3 regions of the Neobacillus sp. BP17 genome follow, and region 2 is predicted to be linked to each of the others. Evidence: riboswitches for the same ligand, from Rfam matches in the RefSeq annotation. Region 2 holds a riboswitch; each other region holds the start of a gene.
The links. A riboswitch is a leader RNA that binds a small molecule or an ion and turns the genes downstream of it on or off. The one in region 2 is predicted to bind cobalamin.
Positions count from the first base shown of each region.

Region 1 (3,184 bases), 540 kb from region 2:
CTGGTACACAAAACCTTGAACCTCTTTGACCCGTTTAAAAAATTTATAGAAACGTTCATTTGGATAGGCCTTTTGTTTGTACGCTTGAACAATCCCCTCTATGACCCTGACAATTTGGTCCGGTGCAATCCCTTCCGCTGCGATTTGGCCAGGATGTGCGGTTCTTCCGGCTGTCTTGGCTCCTAAAAATAAATCAAACGCTCCCTTGCGGTAGACAATGCCAATATCCTCTTTTACCGCTCCATAACAGGCCATGCCGCAGCCATTCACACCCAGTTTCAATTCTTTGGGGAGTTCCATGCCGCCAAGCCTTTCCTGCAGCTCATCGGCATAAGGGATGGAATCCTTCTTTTCTCCATCACAAAAATCACAGGCTTTTACAGTTAATACGTCGCCAACAGGAGCAATCAAAAAGTTGGCCGCCGTAAGTTTTTCAATAATCTCATCAGGCTTAGAGGTTAAAATTTGCAGCTTCATATAATGGTCTTGTGTGTATTCCATGACCCCTTCTTCTCCAACGATTTCGGAAAGAATGACCATCTGACTCGCTGTAAATTTTTTATTGGCGACACCTGGGCTGACCGCTACCTCAAAAATAGATTGAAAGTCTTGCTTCACCATTAAACCTTGGGATGGTCCATCGTCCTCACCAAGGATCCTTTCCAAGGCTTCCTCAGCCAGCTCTCTTGGCGACTCTTTCACTGAGGTAGGGGTGACTAGTTTTTTGTTCACCAATGTTACATCTTCCGCTTGCTCCAGTGCCCATGGTTCAGCTTCCTTCTGCAGACGCTGATGTGGTTTCAACGGCTGTATTGCCTGATTTAATGTATACTTCCGTTGATAACCGCGCGGTGTGATAATCAAGCCATCGTAAAAAAATGTGGAAGAGTTACCAATTAAAACGGTGGTTAACATGCCAATTTCATGTTCTAGCATCTCTTGTAAATTGGTTAAGACGATTTTTTGACTATCACGGAAAGCACTCTTTACCAATCCTACAGGGGTGTCTGGGGAGCGATATTTTAGTAAGATTTTTTGTGCTTCCATGATCTGCCGTGTTCTTCTCCCGCTTTTTGGATTGTATAAGGCAATCACAAAATCAGCTTGAGCGGCCGCTTCGATTCGTTTCTCGATCAAGCTCCAAGGTGTCAAATGGTCACTTAAGCTGATCGTACAGGCATCATGCATGACCGGCGCGCCTAATAATGCAGCACAGGAGTTGATCGCGGAAATGCCAGGGACCACCTCCACTTCTACCCCTGAGTCTTTTTTCCAGCCTTTTTCAATTAGCACTTCGTAGACCAGTCCTGCCATTCCATATACACCGGCATCCCCGCTCGAAATGACGGCTACCGTGTAACCTAGCTCAGCTTGCTTCACAGCCTCCTGGGCACGGCTCACTTCTTCTGTCATACCTGTGCTGATGATTTGCTTTCCAGTTATTAATACCTTGATTAAATCAACGTAGGTTTTGTAGCCGATGATGATATCACTTTCTTGAATAGCTTCTTTTGCCCGTCCGGTAATATGTTTTTCATCACCAGGGCCAAAACCAATCACCAATAATTTGCCTTTCACACTATTACGCCACCTTCCAAATTTCCAAGCTAGACTCCAGCTACAATCCGCTGTTACATCTTTTCTTTATCCGCTTTTTGTACTCCTTCGACGCATTCCGACCCTTCTGGCTGCATGAATCCTGCTTCGGAATATTGATAGATCGCATGCTCCTGAAGGCAATGACCTTCCGCCAGATGACGCTTTACAATTGTAGTTCCCACTTCTGGGGTTACATTTTTATACCAAGTCCCGGACGGATAGACGATGGCAACGGGAGCGTCCTTACATCTCCCATTGCATCTCGTTCTTGTTGTATGTATGAGTGAATCTAAGTTTAAATTGATGATTTCATTCCGAATCGCTTGTGTTGCTTCCTCCCCACCCTTTCTCATACAGCTGCTGCCGTTGCAAATGAAAACATGGTGTTTCGTCCCTTGTAAATTCCAAGTAGTCATGTCACACTCTCCTTTTCGTTTTTTACGTAAAAAAAGCACCCCTATGGACATAGGGGTGCAGAATTTATACACACAAAAAAATAGCGATGTATGTTCAGCACTTCTACCTATGTTCCCGTAGGTTGATTGAAGCTCTTTAGGTATAGGCAGGTCTCCTGACTTAGGTTCATCATTCCTTTGCGTCTTCCCGAATTCCTTCAGTGACATTTGCAATGAACTCCCCATACAGTGGCGGGTACCGTGACGGATTTAAACCGTACTTCCCTTTTAAGCACATTTTTCTTTCATGTGCACCTATCCCTAATCTATTCAATTTTTTAAAGCTTGTTTCTTCTTAATCTACATCTAAACTATGAGACCTCAAAAAGATTTAGAATCAAACACAAAAAAATCCGTTCAACATTAGTTGAACGGATAAAACGTCAGCACAAAAAGAAAATATTAAATACTCCTTTTTGCCTAAACGTTCCATCTTCTCAACCCCCGAAGTAATCGAAACTAAAAAAGCTAAGACAGGTCTCCTGACTTGTGTTTCTCCCTACTCTAGACCCTTCCCGTATCGACAAAAAAATAATCGATTCAGTGGTTTGTCTATTTCGTCCACACTTACAGTTGCGGGGACAGTTCTGGTATTGCACCAGATTCCCTATTAAGCCCTAAAGGCATCTTAACTAATTGTTAACAAATTCATATGTAATTTTAAGAGATAATAATTATACTAGTCTAACAAATATAATATATCAAGTGCTTTTTTCATTCCCTTATTTTGTAATCCATGTTGGTCACCTCAGAAGAGCGATCTTGTCTGGTTTTTTTTAATAAGAATATTGACTCCTCTGTCATGACGCCAGCATAATGCATCATCTTGTTATTCACCGCTTCATTCACGGCAAAAATGTAGTCATTTATGGCTATGGCTTTTAAAGTGTCAAGCCTTCTATCTTGTTTGACTGCCTGCCAAAAGTCTGACTTTTCCCTGAAGATTGAGAAGATTATGAAACAAATTCTTAAATGACTCTAGAAGAATGTCTCATCATCTTCTGGAAAAAATTAGAATTTTAAAATGGTCTACAATACAAAAAGAAGCACACGTTCACGTTCCATGTACTTCCTTTAGTAATATGGTTGAATGCGTTGCGTTCAGGTTAGGCTACCAAAACCATCTAGAC
Region 1 is NZ_CM184198.1:2,568,717-2,571,900, reverse strand. It holds gene cobJ (precorrin-3B C(17)-methyltransferase) at 1-1,578, opposite strand, end outside; gene AC4QJR_RS12460 ((2Fe-2S) ferredoxin domain-containing protein) at 1,632-2,015, opposite strand; cobalamin riboswitch at 2,144-2,328, opposite strand; cobalamin riboswitch at 2,510-2,700, opposite strand; partial or broken gene AC4QJR_RS12455 (transcriptional regulator) at 2,841-2,999, opposite strand; gene AC4QJR_RS12450 (hydroxysqualene dehydroxylase) at 3,166-3,184, opposite strand, start outside.
Region 1: linked by a shared signal. The riboswitch ahead of AC4QJR_RS12460 ((2Fe-2S) ferredoxin domain-containing protein) and the one ahead of AC4QJR_RS15070 (ribonucleoside-diphosphate reductase subunit alpha) in region 2 are both predicted to bind cobalamin.

Region 2 (3,184 bases):
TGGCGAAACTGCGCCATCGATAAATTCCGGGACATCTGCTAATGGATAATCTTTCATTGCACCATTCTTAGAATCGACGACAACCAGACCTTTAGCTGTAAATCCATTTCGGGCGGAAATAAACTTCCCATAAGTACGGATGTAAAAGGGTTTTCCATTCTCGTCAATTTCTAATTGAACACCGCCAAAGAAAATTTTCTTCGGATATTTCATACGAATATGCCGCTCAATATTTTTATTAAAATAAGAGGAAGGGGTAAATATCATTTCTGATTTGATGAATTTAGGATTCGCACTAGAATCCGTTGCACTTAAGGTAAAGTAACCAGGTGTACTGTTTCCTTTCCACCATTTAAAAAATCCGGAAAACTCCACAGGTGCAATATATACATAGTCATCGTTCAGCTTTTGAATTTGCAGGTTCCCAAGCTCATAATAGCTTGTGTTCGGAACTTGTCCAAACGCTTTTTTCATTTTATTGCGTGCAAACTGCGGTGGAACACTGGCAGGTGTTTCTTTCTCATCAAAAGTTTGAATTTCAACCTTTTCATCCATCTTGGCAACTTCATACTTTTGATCAGCATTAAAGATAAATGCGATTAAGAAATAAATTCCAAGGCCTAGACTTGCAAGGAAGAGAATTCCTTTAAGTACTCTTTCTGTGCCTTTGGCAAGAACGGCCCCAACAGCGGTTAGGAGAATAGCTAACGGCCATACCGAGGTGAAATTTCTATCATAATTAGTAAAATAATAGAATACAAACACTGCTATCATGAGTATCAAAACAAGTGCAATGAACACGCCGATTTTGAGTGTTTTTCCCTCTTTTTTACTTTCCTTTTCAGGTTTAAAAATTGGTATTAGAACAAGCGCAGCAGCTATCCCAATAATCAATGTAAATAGAATAATGTTCCCCATAAAAATGCCTCTTTTCAATTTGGTCTTTCTTCATATACGGATATTCAATCAAATTAGTTTCATTTTAAAAAAATAATAGACTTGAAATATCATAAAGACTATACTATTATTAATAACATTGATTCACTACATATTGTTTTTATTTTTAAAAAAACAACTATATATTGTGTTAGCCTTAAGAGAAGATGCCCATTGTGGCTTAATAGGGAATCTGGTGTAAATCCAGAGCTGCCCCCGCAACTGTAAATGCTGACGAAATGAACAAACCACTGTATAAGATTGTCTAATCTATTAGGTACTTATATGGGAAGGGTTCAAAGTAGATAGAAGCATGAGTCAGGAGACCTGTCTTTCTTAAGATGTTTCAACTTCTTCGGGGATTGAGAAGATGAACGGTGGCGACAGGAGGCATGGATAGTTAATTATTTCCTTTTGTAATGTTATCGTTTCATCCGCTCAATTCCCGTTGAGCGGATTTTTTTATTATAGGGGGAAATGAAATGAAAATTGAGGAACTGCAATCTGAACATAATTACGTTTTAGAATCTATAGAACAAGTTTCAGAGAAATATCAGATTAATACAATGGAACTTAGAAACAAACTAAGTCAACTTGATGTAACAGAACTAGAAGCAAATCAACAAGCTCTAGTATATGCAGTGAATCAAATCGCAATGGACCAGCCGGATTGGACATTTGTCGCTGCCCGTTTATATCTGAATGAACTATATGGAAAGGCTGCAAAAAGTCGCGGATATGAACGTTCTCTAAAATATGGAGATTTTTATAACTTAATAAAAGAATTAACAGATATAGGGATCTATTCTAATGATCTTTTAAACTTATATAGTAAGGATGAAATCGACCAGCTGGCGAAAGAGATAAATCCAGAACATGATTTATTATTTAATTACATAGGGTTATTTTTACTAGCGGATCGTTATCTTGCTCAAGATTATAATCGAAATGTTTATGAACTTCCCCAGGAACGGTTCATGATTATTGCAATGACCCTCATGAAGGATGAAAAAATGACTGAACGCCTGCATCTTGTGAAGGAGGCATATTGGGCATTAAGTCATTTATATATGACGGTTGCCACACCGACTCTTGCAAATGCGGGGAAAAGCTTTGGGCAGCTTTCTTCCTGCTTTATTGATACAGTAGATGACTCACTTGATGGCATTTATTTAAATAATTGGGATATTGCCCGGTTAAGTAAAGATGGCGGAGGAATTGGAATCTATTATGGTAAAGTTCGCGCCCTAGGTTCCGATATTAAGAGATTTAAAGGAAACTCATCTGGTGTGGTTCCGTGGATAAAATTGGTAAATGATACAGCTGTCAGTGTTGATCAGTTAGGTCAGCGTCAAGGGGCCATTGCTGTGTACCTTGATTTGTTCCATAAAGATATCATGAACGGGTTTCTTGACTTGAAAACAAATAATGGGGATGAACGCCGTAAAGCCCATGATATTTTCACAGGTGTTTCCATACCAGACCTCTTTATGAAAAAGTTGGAAGTGAAAGATGAGCACGGTAGAAGTATAGGACAGTGGCATACATTTTGTCCTCATCAAGTAAAACAAATGATGGGCTGGAAGGATGAACAGGGGAATCCGCTTGGACTAGAGGACTTTTATGATGAAACAGATGTTAAATATTTTACCGAAAAATATGAAGAGGCCGCAGCTAACCCGCTTCTACCTCGCAAAACTTACCGTGCCATGGATATCATGACACGGATCATGGTTGCTCAATTAGAGACAGGCACCCCGTACATGTTTTATCGTGATGAAGTAAACAGACAAAATCCAAATAAGCATGTATTGGGTAAAGGTCGAACTTCCATTTTTTGCAGTAATCTTTGTACAGAAATTGCTCAAAATATGTCCGCAACGACGATTGTGAACGAATATCAGAATGATGAAGGGCATATCGTGATTGTTCGGAAACCAGGAGATTTCGTTGTTTGCAATTTATCTTCTATTAATCTAGCAAAAGCAGTACCGGCGAATGTCTTAGAACGTCTCATTCGTATTCAGGTAAGAATGCTCGATAACGTGATTGATTTAAATACCATAACGGTTGGACAGGCTCAGGTTACGAATAAAAAGTACAGAGCCGTTGGGCTTGGTACATTTGGCTGGCACCACTTATTAGCATTAAAAGGGATGTACTGGGAATCTGGTGAGGCGGTTAATTATGCAGATCGTTTGTATGAGGAAATTGCGTTCCATACTATCAGTTCGTCAATGGAGCTGGC
Region 2 is NZ_CM184198.1:3,105,021-3,108,204, reverse strand. It holds gene AC4QJR_RS15075 (hypothetical protein) at 1-918, opposite strand, end outside; cobalamin riboswitch at 1,085-1,284, shown strand; gene AC4QJR_RS15070 (ribonucleoside-diphosphate reductase subunit alpha) at 1,419-3,184, shown strand, end outside.

Region 3 (3,184 bases), 2.7 Mb from region 2:
CACGGAAGAACCTTGTTGTATTGTCTGTAAAAGACCTAAAATGATAGAGGGGAGTGTAGTAATGCCGCTACCTATGCTTACACATAAAGATAAAATTGAAACAGAGGATGAATTACGTTCAATTATGGGGGCACCTAGTGAACTAGTTAGAAAAAAGGTGATTTCCTATATAGACAATCATTGTAAGGATTTTATTTCACGTTCACCTTTTCTAGTCATTTCTACTTCTGATGCTTCCGGATATTGTGATGTTTCTCCTCGTGGAGACATGCCTGGGTTTGCACTTGTACTTGATGATAAGCATATCGTTATTCCAGAAAGACCAGGGAATAAAAGAATAGATACAATGCGTAACATTTTATCCAATCCAAGGGCAGGTCTTCTTTTTTTAATACCTGGATTAGGAGAGACGTTAAGAGTGAATGGAAAAGCGTATCTGGTGAAAGATGACATCCTCCTTGAACGAATGGCACATCATGGGAAGAAACCTTTAGTAGGGATCTGCATTGAAGTGGAGGAATGCTTTATTCATTGTGCAAAAGCGATGAAACGTTCAGGCCTTTGGGAACCAGAAACATGGAGTGAAAAGGATTCACTTCCAAATGCAGCCAAAATCCTCTTAGACCATACCAAAATTCCCGATATGTCAGAAAAGGATTTGGAAAAGGTACTTCAAGAAGATTATAGGACCGAGCTCTATTAAAGGAAGATATAGAGTTTTCTTAAATAGCATCATATTGGTTATTTTTCGGAAAATTATGTACTTCAAATTATTAATATGTTATAGTAAGTGAAAATTCCATATCGTGTAAGAATTGGTGCCAAGCTAAGGCTTGGCTTAAAAGGGAAGAACGGTGTAATTCCGTCGCTGTCCCGCAACTGTAAATCGGAGTGAATCACAAATACCACTGTCTGTACGACGGGAAGGTGTGAGGAACGATGATGATAAGCCAGGAGACCTGCCAAATTCCAGTACACACCAAATACCTACGTGGAAATAGGTGGTGACCTTCATTTGTACGACAAGCGAGTTATGAGTATCAATGTTTTTGCATGTCTTTTAAACATAACTTTAACTTGATTGTAGAGCCATTTCCATTTTGCGGAGATGGCTTTTTTGTATTTGGGAATTTTGTAACTATAAAAAGGAGGAAGGAAAATGAATTTAGTCAGTACAGCAATTGGTTACCCATACATTGGTGATAACCGGGAATGGAAACGGTGTGTAGAATCTTATTGGAAGTCTGCGATCTCAGAGGAGCAATTTAGCTTAGAGATGAAAACAATCCGCTTAAATAATTTGAAGCGACAGCATTCATTAGGCTTGGATTTACTAACTGTTGGGGATTTTAGCTTTTATGACCGGATGCTAGACCATGCGGCAATGTTCGGAATGGTTCCAAATCGTTATCAGTGGACAGGCAATGAAGTAAATCTATCAACCTATTACGCAATGGCACGCGGGGGAAAGAATGTAGTAGCATGTGAAATGACAAAGTGGTTTAACACCAACTATCACTACATCGTTCCTGAGTATGAAGGCCAGTCATTAAGATTAACGAAGAATTACATCTTAGATTATTTCTTAGAAGCCAAACAGGAATTAGGTCTAATGACAAAGCCTACTTTAATCGGTCCTTTTACTTTTGTGAAATTAGCGAAAGGATACGATGCCAAATCGAAAGCATTGTTTATTTTAAAACTCCTGCCGCTCTATGCACAAGTATTGCAGCAACTTGTAAATGCAGGTGCTCAGTGGATTCAAGTGGAAGAACCCGCTTTGGTCCTTTCACTTACAGCAGATGATGTAAAACTAGTCCAGGAGATTTACAAACAATTAGCAGAACAAGTACCAGCTGCCCGAATCATGTTACAAACCTATTTTGAAGGACTATCAGTGTATGAAGAGCTATCTCATTTACCGGTTGCGGGGATTGGACTTGATTTCATCCATGGTTCTGAAGAGAATATGGCTTCACTTCGAAAACACGGCTTCCCACAAGACAAAGTATTAGGAATTGGCATCGTAAATGGACGGGATATTTGGCGGGCGAATTTGGCTGAAAAAGCATTTAATATAAAAGCTATTTTATTATTAAGCGGTGTAAAAGAAGCTTGGATTCAGTCTTCATGTAGTTTACAGCATGTACCTGTGACAACGAAGGCAGAAACTCGCTTAGATGCCACTTTAAAAAATGCTCTATCATTTGCTGATGAGAAAATTGTAGAGCTGACACAGTTAACAGCCTATGTGTGTGACGAGGCGTGGGCAGGAAATAAGAGTGTGTCACAAAGTATGAAAGCAACCCAAGCATTAGTGCAGCATGAGGCGAGGAAAAATGCACGGGTGAAGGGGCTTGAATTACAAGTAAAACCCGAACATTTTGCCCGTCCATTGACATTTAATGAACGCCAGCCTCTACAGAAGGTGGCATTAAATTTACCAGATTTTCCAACCACAACGATTGGCAGTTTCCCTCAGTCGGATCAAGTAAAACGTACACGCACAACCTGGCGGAAAAAGGAACTCACCGACGCTGAATACGCAGCGTTCTTGAAGGGTGAAACAGCTCGTTGGATTCAAATTCAAGAAGAGATTGGACTGGATGTTTTCGTCCATGGTGAATTTGAGCGAACGGATATGGTTGGATATTTTGGAGAAAAACTAGAAGGGTTTGCTTTTACAGAAAAGGCATGGGTGGTATCCTATGGTTCACGCTGCGTAAAACCACCAATTATTTTTGGTGATGTCGAGTGGGTCGCTCCAATGACCGTGAAGGAGGTAGAAGCGGCCCAGCAATTAACGTCTAAGTATGTGAAAGGGATGTTAACAGGTCCTGTCACCATCTTAAATTGGTCTTTTGTCCGTGATGATATTTCACGTGAACAAGTAGCCAGCCAACTCGCCTTAGCGCTGAGAGAAGAGATTCAAGCGTTAGAAGATGCAGGCATTGCGATAATTCAAGTAGATGAACCTGCATTGCGTGAAGGATTGCCATTACGTAAAGAAAAATGGTCGGAATATTTGGCGTGGGCGGTTAATGCCTTTAAGTTAGCCACCTCCAGTGTGAAAAATGAAACGCAAATTCATACCCATATGTGTTATTGCGAGTTTAATGACTTTATTGAGCCTATTCGTGCCCTTGATGCAGATGTTATTTCCATCGAAACGTCTAGAAGTCAT
Region 3 is NZ_CM184198.1:422,558-425,741, forward strand. It holds gene AC4QJR_RS02105 (pyridoxamine 5'-phosphate oxidase family protein) at 62-703, shown strand; cobalamin riboswitch at 800-981, shown strand; gene metE (5-methyltetrahydropteroyltriglutamate--homocysteine S-methyltransferase) at 1,160-3,184, shown strand, end outside.
Region 3: linked by a shared signal. The riboswitch ahead of metE (5-methyltetrahydropteroyltriglutamate--homocysteine S-methyltransferase) and the one ahead of AC4QJR_RS15070 (ribonucleoside-diphosphate reductase subunit alpha) in region 2 are both predicted to bind cobalamin.